DNA from 3 places in the Arthrobacter sp. NyZ413 genome. Region 1 is predicted to be linked to each of the others. Evidence: predicted binding sites of a transcription regulator. Region 1 holds the regulator's gene; each other region holds the start of a gene.

What was found. The regulator HrcA, encoded in region 1, represses chaperone genes, less so after heat shock. The targets are predictions, from matches to a motif close to TTNGCACTCGNNNNNNNCGAGTGCNAA.
Region 2: a site for HrcA is predicted at 2,977-3,003, ahead of ABCW42_RS15145 (FmdB family zinc ribbon protein). Genes of this name have one in related genera too.
Region 3: a site for HrcA is predicted at 2,068-2,094, ahead of groES (co-chaperone GroES). Genes of this name have one in related genera too.

The regions. Positions count from the first base shown of each region.
Region 1 is NZ_CP155434.1:2,421,215-2,425,439, forward strand. It holds gene ABCW42_RS11365 (16S rRNA (uracil(1498)-N(3))-methyltransferase) at 1-682, opposite strand, end outside; gene dnaJ (molecular chaperone DnaJ) at 685-1,815, opposite strand; gene hrcA (heat-inducible transcriptional repressor HrcA) at 1,875-2,888, opposite strand; gene ABCW42_RS11380 (DUF3097 domain-containing protein) at 3,090-3,950, shown strand; gene ABCW42_RS11385 (DUF4870 domain-containing protein) at 4,052-4,225, shown strand, end outside.
Region 2 is NZ_CP155434.1:3,244,144-3,248,368, reverse strand. It holds gene ABCW42_RS15160 (DUF4011 domain-containing protein) at 1-1,442, shown strand, start outside; gene ABCW42_RS15155 (hypothetical protein) at 1,452-1,733, shown strand; gene ABCW42_RS15150 (RcpC/CpaB family pilus assembly protein) at 1,754-2,560, opposite strand; gene ABCW42_RS15145 (FmdB family zinc ribbon protein) at 2,639-2,914, opposite strand; gene ABCW42_RS15140 (5-formyltetrahydrofolate cyclo-ligase) at 3,075-3,680, opposite strand; gene galU (UTP--glucose-1-phosphate uridylyltransferase GalU) at 3,799-4,225, shown strand, end outside.
Region 3 is NZ_CP155434.1:3,261,849-3,266,073, reverse strand. It holds gene ABCW42_RS15225 (shikimate 5-dehydrogenase) at 1-261, shown strand, start outside; gene ABCW42_RS15220 (THUMP-like domain-containing protein) at 270-1,520, opposite strand; gene ABCW42_RS15215 (hypothetical protein) at 1,598-2,008, shown strand; gene groES (co-chaperone GroES) at 2,243-2,539, shown strand; gene groL (chaperonin GroEL) at 2,626-4,225, shown strand, end outside.

The DNA.
Region 1 (4,225 bases):
CTCCGGCGTCACTCAATTTAGTCACTTCGCGGGGCGAAATGCCGCCTTCCGGTCCAACGATGAGCAAGACCTCGCGCGCCGCCCCGGCACCGCCATCCGAAGCCCTGCCGTTCCAGTCTTCCAGGACATCGCGCAAGGGGCGCTTCGCGTCTTCGTGAAGGATGATCGCGAGGTCGGCAGCGGCAACTGCCGACGCCAGGCCGGAGCCGTCGACGGCGGCACGAACCTCGGGAATCCAGGCGCGCCTTGCCTGCTTGGCGGCCGCCGCGGCTACCGATTGCCACTTCGCGTGCGATTTCGCGGCCCGCTCCCCCTTCCAGCGGACAATCGAACGCTCGGACTGCCACGGAATCACAGCGTCAATCCCGAGTTCTGTCGCTGTTTCGACGGCAAGCTCGTCGCGATCGCCTTTCGCGAGGGCCTGCACCAAAACAAGCCGGACCGCGGGCCGCGGCTCTTCCCGCACATCGGCGGCAAGTACCGTGAGGCTGCCCTGGGCCGCCGCCGTGACGCTTCCCACGAGCCGCGTCCCGGCGCCGTCGACGATATCGACGCTTTCGCCTACTTCAAGGCGCTTGACCGTCACGGCATGCTTGGCCTCGGAGCCGTCGAGCACGAAGGAATCACCCGGCCGCAACCCGTCCAGGGTTCCCTCCGGGGTGAAAAATACGGGGTTGCTCACCGCTACAGGTTACCGAGCTTGTCCCGGAGCTTGGCGAACACACCGCCGCTCGCCACGAGCTTTCCCTCGGTGAACTGCTCCCCTCGCAACTTGGCGAGTTGGCGAAGCAGGTCCTCTTGGGCGGCGTCGATCTTCACCGGCGTTTCGACGTGCAGGTGCACCTTGAGGTCTCCCCGGCCGTAGCCGCGAAGGTGCGTGACGCCGAGCCCGCGCAAAGTAATGACTTCGCCTGCCTGTGTTCCAGCCTTGACGTCGATCTCCTGGGGACCATCGAAGGTATCCAGCTGAAGCTCAGTGCCCAAGGCCGCGGCTGTCATGGGCACGCTCAGGGTGGCGTGGAGATCGTCGCCTTCACGCATGTAAGTGGCGTCCGCGTTGACCCGGATCTCGATGTAAAGGTCGCCCGGAGGGCCGCCGGCCGGGCCTGCCTCGCCTTGCCCGGAAAGCTGGATCCGGGTGCCGGTAGCCACGCCTCCCGGAACCTTGACGGTCAAGGAGCGGCGACTGCGGATGCGGCCTTGGCCGCTGCACTCATTGCAAGGATCCTTGATGATCGTGCCGAAGCCTTCGCAGGATCCACAGGGGGCGGCGGTCATGACCTGTCCGAGGATCGAACGCACCGCGCGCTGGACCTGGCCGGATCCGCCACAGATGTCGCAGCGTTCCGGGTGGGTGCCCGGGCGGCAGCAGGATCCTTCACACGTGGGGCAAACCACCGCGGTGTCCACTTCAAGCTTCTTGTTCACACCGAAAACTGCTTCGCGGAGATCGATGCGGACACTGATCAATGCGTCCTGGCCCCGTCGCACGCGAGACGCCGGTCCGTGCATGCCCCCGCCGCCTCCGCCGAAGAACGTGTCGAAAATGTCCTGGAAGGCGAATCCCTGGCCGGCGTAGCCGCCGCCAAAGCCGTTGTCCGTGCCGTTTTCGTTGCCCGTGGCGTCGTAGACGCGGCGCTTCTGGGGATCGGAGAGGACTTCGTAGGCGTGCGTGACGGCTTTGAATTCCTCAGCGGCGCCTTCCCCCGGGTTCACGTCAGGGTGCAGCTTCCGGGCGAGCTTGCGGTAAGCCTTCTTGATCTCCTCGCCTGTCGCTTCCGGCGAGACGCCTAGAACGTCATAGTGGCTGCTCAAAGTCGTTTTCTCTTCCTTGTTGAACTGCGTTTTCATGCGAACGGGGTTTCCGTGGAAACTCAGCCGCCCAGAATCCGGGAAAGGTAGCGCGCGACGGCACGCACTGCCGCCATGGTGTTGGGGTAGTCCATCCTCGTAGGCCCAAGAATGCCGATCTTGGCGCTGCTGTCCGGACCGTAGCCCGTCGCGACCACGGAGGCCTCGGAAAGACCGTCATAAGGGTTCTCGCGGCCGATGCTGACAGTGACACCCCGCGGGTCTTCGGCCATGTCGGAGAGCAAGCGCAGCATGACCACCTGTTCCTCGAGTGCTTCGAGGACGGGGCCGATGCTCAGCGGAAAGTCCACGTTGGAGCGGGCCAGGTTCGCGGTTCCGGCCATGACCATGCGATCGTCCCGGCTCCTGTCAGCCAAGCGCTCCAAGCCGTGGGCAAGGGTGCCGGCCAATCCGCGAAGGCCAGGCGGGCACAGCGCGACAACCGACGGCAGGACCTGCGCCATGAGGTCCAGTTGTGATCCTGCGATGCTTCCGAGGAACCGGGCGCGCAACGTCATGAGGTCTTCGTCCGAGGTATCCGCGCCGGATTGGACGACGCCCTGTTCAACCTTGCCGGTATCGGCGATCAGAACCACGAGAACCTGGCGCGGTGCCAAGAGGACAAACTCGATGTGGCGTACGCGCGCGCGGCTGATGTGCGGGTACTGCACGACGGCGACCTGGTTGGTCAGCTGCGAAAGGAGCCGGACCGTCCGCTCAAGGATGTCTTCGACGTCGTCCGGTCCCGCAAGCAGGGAATGGATGGCGCGCCGCTCAGCTGCCGAAAGGGGCTTGACCTCGGAAATTCGATCGACGAACAGGCGGTAGCCCTTGTCAGTGGGTATCCGCCCGGCACTGGTGTGCGGCGCAGCGATAAGGCCTTCTTCTTCCAGGAGCGCCATGTCGTTACGGATGGTGGCGCTCGAGACGCCCAGATGATGGCGTTCCACCAACGCTTTGGAACCGACGGGCTCGCGGGAGTGGACGTAGTCCTCCACGATGGCCCGCAACACTTCAAGCTTGCGTGGCTCGCTCACTCCCCACCTCCACTCAGTGACCCGGTATTCGACAACGGGTATTCAACCATTAGCACTCAACATGCCCAAGTGCTAACAAGTCTAGTATGAGCCACCGCGTTGTTAGCATTGGTACCGCTTGCGGCGAACATGATTCCCGCGCGATCCGGCGGAAATGTTCCGGATCCCGATCGATCCCTAGCGCAAAGTGGTGTGAAGACCGTGTCGTATGACAATTGGGGCCCGCAGGACTTGGCAAAGCCAACCAAACGGCAATTACGCGAGGTTCCCGTGGAGCGGGGAATGGTCCTCGAGGATGTCCAGTCCGGGTGGGTCGGCGCCGTGACAAGGATCGAAAAGTCCGGCGGCATGCACGTTGTCGTCTTGGAGGACCGCAGGGGGAAGAACAAATCCTTCCAGCTCGGTTTCGGGTTCCTGCTGGACGGGGAACCGGTGAAGCTCTTGCCTCCGGCACCACGCGCGGCCGGCGCCGCGGCGCTGCAAGCGGGCCGCACGGCGTCGGGATCGGTTCGGGTGGCGGGCCAGCGCGCCCAGGTCGCGAAAGCGAGCCGCATCTGGGTCGAAGGAAAGCACGACGCCGAACTGGTGGAGAAAGTCTGGGGAGACGACCTCCGCGTGGAGGGAATCGTCGTCGAACCCCTCCACGGCGTAGACGACCTCAAGTCTGCGATTGCGGATTTTTCCCCCGGCCCGGGCCGGAAGCTGGGCATCCTGGTCGATCACCTCGTCCCGGACTCCAAAGAGTCCCGGATCGCCGCCGACGCAATGACGCTGCCGGGAGCCGCGGGAAATGTCCTGATCGTCGGCCATCCCTATGTGGACGTCTGGCAAGCCATCCGACCCAAGGTCCTGGGAATCGAGCAATGGCCCACCGTCGCACGCGGCACGGATTGGAAGACAGGGATCCTGAAAGCGTTCGGCTGGCCGCATGAGACGGCCGAGGATATCGGGCTTGGCTGGCAAAAGCTCCTCGGCGCCGTGAGGAGCTACGCCGACTTGGAAGCGTCCCTCCTGGGCCGGGTAGAGGAAGTCATCGACTTCCTTACCGCACCGGCTTCCTGATCGCCATATGCAGATTCTGCCGGTTTGGTCCACTGATTTCGTGCCGACCAAGTATTCTGGGACAGCAACACCGCACCAACAGATACCCGAAGGAAGAAACAGTGGCAGACAACGCTCCTGACGAACGGGACGCCTCCGCGGGCCAATCCCAGTACCACGGCGTTCCTGCCAATGCGTTGCCGTTGACGGCCACGGAGGACCGCCAATGGGCAACTCTCGCGCACTTCGGCGGAATCCTTGGCTGCGTGCCTTCGCTCTTGATCTACCTGATCTTC
Region 2 (4,225 bases), 820 kb from region 1:
TCAGCCCCTATCTGCTGACCGGCCTCTTGCCGGCCGAACAGAAATTCGACGCCGTGGTGATCCTCGATGCCGAGAGCACCTCCTTGCAAGCGGTCCTGCCGGCCATCGCCAGAGCCAAACAAGTGATCGCTTTCGGCGACGCGAAGATTGCGAACGCCCGTACATTCAGCGTCGCGGTCGAACCTCCAGTGTCGGGAGTCGCCAGCCAGGACACCGTCGACAGCGCTTTCAATGCCCTGGCACGAGTCTTGCCCACGTGGCAGTTGAACTGGGTGTATCGCACAGTTGACGAAGATTTGATTCTCCAGCTGAGCAAGAACTACTACGACGGGGGCCTTCGCCGGTTGCCGGACGGCCAATCTGTGACGGGCCTGGATCGCTCGGTTGTGGTGGAGTACATTCCGGACGGCACGGGGCTCCCGGGCTCCGACATGGAAGGCGTCGAGTCGGTTGCGGCCGAAGTCAACCGTGTAGTGGACCTGGTGTTCGAACATGCAATGCTTCGTCCGAGGACCTCCCTTGCGGTGGTCACTGCCAGCCTGCGCCACGCCGCGAGGATCGGCGAGGCGATCAGGCTTCAGCTGCCCAACTATCCGTTGCTGGCCGGTTTCTTCAACGCCGGCGTCGAGTCCTTCCGTGTGGTGGACCTGGAACGGGCACAGGGACTTGTCCGGGACCACGTCATCTTTTCCCTCGGCTTCGGACGCACTCCGCACGGGCGGGCCCTTCACAGTTTCGGGCCGTTGTCCGCGGAAGGGGGACGCAACAAATTCGCATTGGCGATGACCCGATCCCGGCGTTCGCTGCATGTGTTGAGCTGCTTCCGCCCGGAGGACCTGGACTTGGACCGGTTGTCGCATGGTGCGATCGATTTCTACGAGTTGCTGGACCGCGAGCTTTCCGGAAATTCGGATCTCGGCACGCCGGCAACGCGGGCAGCGGCCAGTGAACAGGCATTGGGTGAAGACCCATTGGTGGCGGATCTGGGCGAAAGGCTCCGTGCCCGCGGCGCCCGGGTGTGGCACCACTACGACGGTGCGATCGACATCGCCGCGGCAGCCGACCCCGTGCACACGATCGGCCGCGAGGACGCCGAAATGCCCACTCCCGTAGCCATCGAGTCGGACGGCACGGAACGTTACCGGAGGATGAGTGTCCGGGAGCGGAGTCGTCTGCGACCCCAGCTGCTGGAACGCCTTGGCTGGCGTTACATGTCCTTGTGGACGATTGAAGTGTTCACCGATCCTTCGTCCTGCGCCGACCGCATTGGTTCCTACTTGCGATTGGAGGGGACGGCCGCACCGACCTTCGAGGCGGAGGAGCATGGTTTCCTCGACGTCGACGTTGAACAATTGGATATGGATACCAACGCGAAGCCGTCCGAGAGGGTCGCGGACGTTGGCGGCGGCGACGCACATGGTTCCGCAGCCGGTTCCCAGTAAGGAAACGCAATGTCGGGCAATGAACATGCCGAACCGAACCACCCCAGTAGGGCCGAGGCAGGCGCTGTAGGGCCGGGCAGCCAGCCGGTCAAGGAGTCGGTCCCCCAGACGGAAAACCAGGCTGATGAGCAGGAAACCCTGGACCAGAAGCCGAGGCCAAAAAGAAGGCGGGCGGCAGGAGGCATCCTGCCCAAGAAAGCGTCCGAGGATGATCCTCGACGCTGGGGAGACGAACCCGACGACGATCGGGACGCGTGGTTGAGGGAGCAGCGGCCGCCACACTGGGGCTGACAAATCCACTGTGGGTCCACCTAGCTTTCGGGGGACCCGACGGGAGCGCCGGTGGGAGGACTGACCAGTACGAAGAACAGCTTTCCCTTGGTTGATGCTCCGGCCAGGCTTTCGGACTGTTGAGGGTTGGCTGCGACAACCAGCAACCCATCGGAGTCGTTCGTGCCGAGCCACTGGCTGGCCTTGCCTCCCTGCGTAGAGGTCCATAAGACGGGAACGGATGCCGCCAGGACTTCGGATTTCCGTCCCGGCCCGTCGCCCGCCGTGAGCACGATATTGACCAACTGGCCGGGGGATACAAGCTGGATGGATGCGGGGTCTGCCATCCGCAACGGCACGGCGGCGGTGGCAGGAGCCGTTCCTGTCAGCAGCCCCGGTCCCACTAGCTGGGCATTGGTGGGAATTTGCCCTTTTCGCAATGGTGACGCGAGTTGTTTACCACGCACCTCGGCGCCGGTGGTCAGTGCTCCTGCCGGGGCTCCATCCGGGATCACGGCAAGGAGGGTGAAGTCGGATTCCGAAATGTTGGCGCCTGCCGGAAGATCCCGAGCCGCGGACAGGACCTTTACCCGGGCCTCCGAAGCCGGAGTCAATTGGTGGACGGTGATACCGGCGGCGACGCACAGCAGCAAAGCAGCGACGAGGCGGCGGTTTCGGTTCAGCCAGAGGACGGGCCTTCGGCCGCGAAGCGACCGGGGATGGAGCGACCGGGGAGGGGGAGCGGCGTTCCTGGCGGACGGGCGGCGGCCGACGGGGTGGCTGCGATTGTTTCGGACGGGAGCTGTGGCCGCGGAGCGGGCACCATGTGCAAACGTGATTGCTGGCATGGTGCCACGCTATGCGCGGGTGTCCACCGTCCGTAGGGGGTTTTAGCCGTATGTGGACAACTTAGAAAATGCTTGCGGTCAGCTGGCTGCAGGTGCCGGAACCGACGCGGGTGCGGCAGCAGGGGCGGAGGCCGCGGCGGGAGCGGAAGGAGTGGCAGACACCGTGCTTCCCTTGGAGTCCCTGGAGTCCGTGCGGTAGAAGCCCGATCCCTTGAAGACAACCCCTACGCTGTTGAACTTCTTGCGCAGCGAGCCTTGGCACTCCGGGCAGTCGGACAGGGAGCTGTCCGTGAATGCCTGGACAATGTCAAAGGCGTGGCCGCAGTCTTTGCAAGCGTAAGCGTATGTTGGCACTGATGATCCTCCTCGGGGACGAACTACAGGTCCTGTCCTGCATGGGTGGATGTATCTTCCCATTAGCAGTCCTAGGGCCCGAGTGCCAATTCTATCACCCGTTGCCGTTGTGACCAGTAGGAATTGTGGTGGACTCCACAGCCCACGGGGCCGGTATTCCCTAGCCGGCCGATGCCAGCCGGACGACGCGGTCGGGCGTGAGTACTTCTGCCACGGCCTTGTCGAACGGTTCCGCCGGAATAGTGCCGGCCGGCAGGATTTCGTCGTCGTAGACCACGGCGACGGTGGGTGGACGCCGGCCCGAGTTGTCCAGATGTTCGAGGAGTCGATCGTAGTAGCCGCCACCCTGACCGATTCGGCTCCCGCTCCCGTCGACGGCGGTGGCCGGGAGGATGATGCCCGCCGCCTCCCTGACGACGTCGCTGTCGAAGCGCTCGCCAAGGGGTTCGTCGATCGGAGCGTATCGCGAACGGACAAATTCGGTTTCCGGGGTCCAGTACACCCAACTCAGCATCCTTTCCGGCTCGCAGATAGGAAGGAGGACGCGGTATCCGGCTGCGTACAGGGCTGCCAACAGGGGCATGGTCGGTGGTTCGGCTGCTACTCCGACGTAGACGGCGAACGTCGCGGATTCACCTTGCGCGGTTGCATTCGCCCAATCGAGTCCGCGGCGGGCAATGCCTGTCCCGGCCTCGGCACGCTGCTGTTCGGTGAGGCTGAGCCGTTGAGTCCGGTGCTTCCGGCGGATGTCGTCTTTCAAGGTCATTCTTCGCTCCAGTCCTTGGCGCTTTCGGCCAGCATGGGTTCGGTCAACGGACAGGCATTGGTCAGCTGAACCATGGTCCTTTTGCCCAATCTCCGATTCCTTCCGTTAGATTAGTCCGGTGACTTCCAATAACTGTGCTGTCCGAAAAGCCGTTATCCCCGTTGCCGGGCTTGGGACCAGGTTCCTGCCCGCCACTAAGGCAATGCCCAAGGAAATGCTGCCTGTCGTGGACAAGCCGGCCATCCAGTACGTTGTCGAGGAAGCGGTGGGGGTCGGCCTTAACGACATCCTCATGATCACAGGACGCAACAAGCGCGCTTTGGAGGACCACTTCGACCGGGTGCCCGCATTGGAAGCTACCCTGGAAGCAAAGGGCGACACCACCAAGTTGGACGCCGTCCAGGCAACAAGCAACCTGGGCGACATCCACTATGTCCGGCAGGGCGATCCCAAGGGCCTTGGCCACGCAGTGTTGCGTGCCAAGCAGCACGTCGGGCATGAACCCTTCGCCGTCCTGCTTGGTGACGACCTGATCGACGCGCGGG
Region 3 (4,225 bases), 840 kb from region 1:
ATCGGGATGGCGGGCGGCCCCGAGGCCGATTCGCTCTCCTTTACCGAGGAAGCGGTGGCGGTCGCGAACGTGGTGTTCGACGTCGTCGCGCTCCCTGCGGAGACCCCGCTCGTCAAGGCCGGGCGTGCAGCGGGCAAGACCGTGATCAGCGGCGCCGAAGTGGCAACCATCCAGGCGCTTGAGCAGTTCGTCCTCTACACAGGCGTGACGCCGACGCCTGAGCAAGTAGCTGCCGCCGAGCAGTTCACCCGGGCCCAATAGGACGGGGCTTAGTCCGCGGCAACCGGTTCCACCACAACAGCCACCCGCTCCTCGCCGATCCTGGTGAGGACCAGGGTGGCTGTTTTGCTGCCGCGGGCTTTTGCCGAAGCCTTGCCGGCCGGTTTTCCCCCTGGAAGGAGCTGCTTGCGCAGCTCCTCGGGAGTGACGGACGTTCCGCGCTTCTTGATGTCCAAGACGCCGATGCCGTTGTCCTTGACCCAGGCTTTGAGTGCCTTGACGTTATACGGCATGACTTCCAACACCTTGTAGGCGCGTGCGAACGGCGTTTCCACGAGATCCGGCGCACAGATGTAGGCAATGTGCTCATCCACGAGGTGCCCGCCCAGGCGGAGAGCGACGTCGGCCACGAGTCCCGCCCGGATGACCGCCCCGTCCGGTTCGTAGAGGTAGCCCGCAACAGGCCCGACGTCGGGCACCGGGCCGCCGTCGAAATCCTCGCCGCTGGTGATTTCGGCAGCGCCCCGGGGGCCGAGGACCAAAGCGGCGCGCCGGACGCCGGGGCGCGCGACGTCGTTGAACCACAGCGTCACTTCGGTGACATCTCCACCCACCGAGACCCACTGCGCCTCACAGCCGGCGGGAACCGATTCATGCGGCATGCCCGGACCCATCTTGACGCCGATGGACTTGCCGGAGGCTGCCAGCGACTCGACGAAGGAAAAGGGCGGCGAGAACTCTTCCGGATCCCAGATCCGCTTGGTTCCCGAGGACGAGGTGGTGCGCCGGGCGGGATCGAGCCAGACGCCGTCGACGCCGTCGAGCGGAACCGAGGTCGCATCGGAATGCACCACCGAAGCGTGCGGGAACGGCATGAGGTTGATCGTGGCGCAAGCCGCGGTGGTCTCGTCCAGCTCCACTGCCGTTACCGAGAGGTCCATCGAAGCCATTGCCATCGAGTCGGCCCCCAACCCGCAACCGAGGTCGGCAATATGCCGCGAACCGGCCTTGGCGAACCGCTCGGCGTGGCGCGCGGCGACGTTGAGCCGGGTGGCCTGTTCCAACCCGGCCTGGGTGAAGAGCATGTGCCGGGCGAACTCGCCGAACTTGGCCTCGGCGCGCGTGCGAAGCCTTGACTGGGTGAGGACGGCGGCCACGAGTTCGGGGGAGTGCCCTTCCTTGCGGAGCCGGGCGTTGAGGGCGAACGCTTCGCTGTCACTGTACGGTCCCAGCGATGCCAGCAATTCCCAGCCTTCCGTGGTGAGCAAGGGGGCAATCTGGTCCGGGGGTGTGTCAGCCATGGAAACAAGCCTAGTGGCCGCCTGTCACATGGAGCGTGGGCGGTTCATGGGCGATTCAGGCCGATAGGGTTGATTGCATGGAAGACAACCCAGTACGCCTGCCTGACGACGCCAATGGATCTCCCTCGGTTCCCGACAAACGACCCCCTGCCGGCAATCTTTCGAAGTATGCCCGGCCAGCGCTCATTGCCGGAGCCGCGATCGCCGTTATTTGCATCGCGCTGCTGGTGATTATCTTCTTCCTGGATTCCTTCAACGCCGCGGCGTATTCCATGACGGGCAAGAGCGTCCAAGACGCCACCGAAGAAGCCCGCGAGATCCGGGACACCTACTCCGGTGTCCGCGTGTGGACGATTGTGGGCCTCGTGGTGTCCGGCGTCGTCGCCCTTGCCAGCGCTGTGGTGCTGTACCTGAACCGCGGAAAAGGTGGCGAAGAAGAGTACGACGACGGCGAAGACGTGGACTTCGACGACCTCACCGGCAGCTGAGCTGCTTGAGTGCCGCTCGCCTTCGCGGGGCGCCCGCGGCTTTCACCCACGACGAAAATCTGGCACTCGCCTTGACCGAGTGCTAATGCTTACATAGAGTCTTGATTAGCACTCTCCCTAGGCGGGTGCTAATCATGCCGCAAGGTACTTACCGGCACCGCGACGACGGTAAGCACGCCACGGCACCCCTGGTTTGATAGTCCACGTACTACCTCACGTAAAGGAGAGATCCGAGTGTCGGTCTCCATTAAGCCTCTCGAGGATCGCATCGTTGTCCGCCCGCTCGAAGCAGAGCAGACCACCGCTTCCGGCCTGGTCATCCCGGACACCGCACAGGAGAAGCCGCAGGAAGGCGAAGTTGTTGCAGTCGGCCCCGGCCGCTTCGACGACAACGGCAACCGCGTGCCTGTAGACGTCACCGTTGGGGACGTTGTTATCTACTCCAAGTACGGCGGAACCGAAGTCAAGACTGGCGGCAGCGAGTACCTCGTCCTGTCCGCCCGCGACGTCCTGGCGATCGTCGTTAAGTAATTCCCTGGATCCCGCACCGCAGATTGAGCCGGAAGTTCTTCCGCCTGGTCAGCGGTGCGGGTTTTCCGTCTTGAAAGGACAAAACCATGGCTAAGCAGCTTGCGTTCAACGACGCTGCGCGTCGCTCGCTCGAGGCAGGCATTGACAAGCTCGCCGACACCGTCAAGGTGACCCTTGGCCCGCGCGGCCGCAATGTCGTTCTGGACAAGAAGTGGGGCGCCCCCACCATCACGAACGACGGCGTGACGATCGCCCGCGAAGTCGAACTCGACGACCCCTACGAAAACCTTGGCGCCCAGCTGGCCAAGGAAGTCGCCACCAAGACCAACGACGTCGCTGGTGACGGCACCACCACCGCCACCGTCCTGGCCCAGGCCCTCGTCAAGGAAGGCCTGCGCAACGTTGCCGCCGGAGCAGCTCCGGGCGAAATCAAGCGTGGCATCGAGGTCTCTGTCGAGGCCGTCGCAGCCCGCCTGCTGAGCAACGCACGCGAAGTCGAAGGCACCCAGGTTGCCAGCGTCGCCGCGATCTCGGCCCAGAGCGATGAGGTCGGCGAACTCCTCGCCGAGGCCTTCGGCAAGGTCGGCAAGGATGGTGTCATCACCATCGAAGAGTCCTCCACCACGCAGACCGAACTGGTCCTCACCGAGGGCATGCAGTTCGACAAGGGCTACCTTTCCCCGTACTTCGTCACCGACGCGGAACGCCAGGAAGCCGTACTGGAAGACGCGCTGATCCTCATCAACCAAGGCAAGATCTCCTCGCTGCAGGAATTCCTGCCGCTCCTGGAGAAGGCGCTGCAGGCAGCCAAGCCGCTCTTCATCATCGCTGAAGACATCGACGGCGAGGCCCTGTCCACGCTGATCGTGAACCGCATCCGCGGCACCCTGAACGTCGTTGCCGTCAAGGCTCCGGGCTTCGGCGACCGCCGCAAGGCGATGCTGCAGGACATCGCCACGCTGACCGGTGCACAGGTTGTCTCCCCTGAGCTCGGCCTGTCCCTGGACCAGGTCGGCCTGGAGGTTCTCGGTACCGCCCGCCGCATCACGGTCACCAAGGACAACACCACCATCGTCGACGGCGCCGGCACTGCCGAGGACGTCGAAGCCCGCGTGGCCCAGCTTCGTGCTGAACTTGCCCGCACGGACTCCGATTGGGACAAGGAAAAGCTGCAGGAACGGCTTGCCAAGCTGGCCGGCGGCATCGGTGTCATCAAGGTTGGCGCCGCCACCGAGGTTGAACTCAAGGAAAAGAAGCACCGCATCGAGGACGCCGTGTCCTCCACCCGTGCCGCCCTTGAAGAAGGCATCGTTTCCGGTGGTGGTTCGGCCCTCATCCACGCCCTCAAGGCATTGGACGAGGACGCAGCCGTCAAGGCCCTCGAAGGCGATGCCGCAGCCGCCGTCGGCATTGTCCGCCGCGCGCTGACCCAGCCGCTGCGCTGGATCGCCCAGAACGCCGGCTTCGACGGCTACGTCGTTGTCGCCAAGGTCGCCGAGCTTGAAGCCAACCACGGTTTCAACGCCAAGACCGCGGTCTACGAGGACTTGATCGGTTCCGGCGTGATCGACCCCGTCAAGGTCACCCGGTCCGCACTCCGCAATGCGGCGTCCATCGCTGCCCTGGTTCTCACCACCGAGACCTTGGTTGTTGAGAAGGCCGCGGAGGAAGACGAGCACGCAGGCC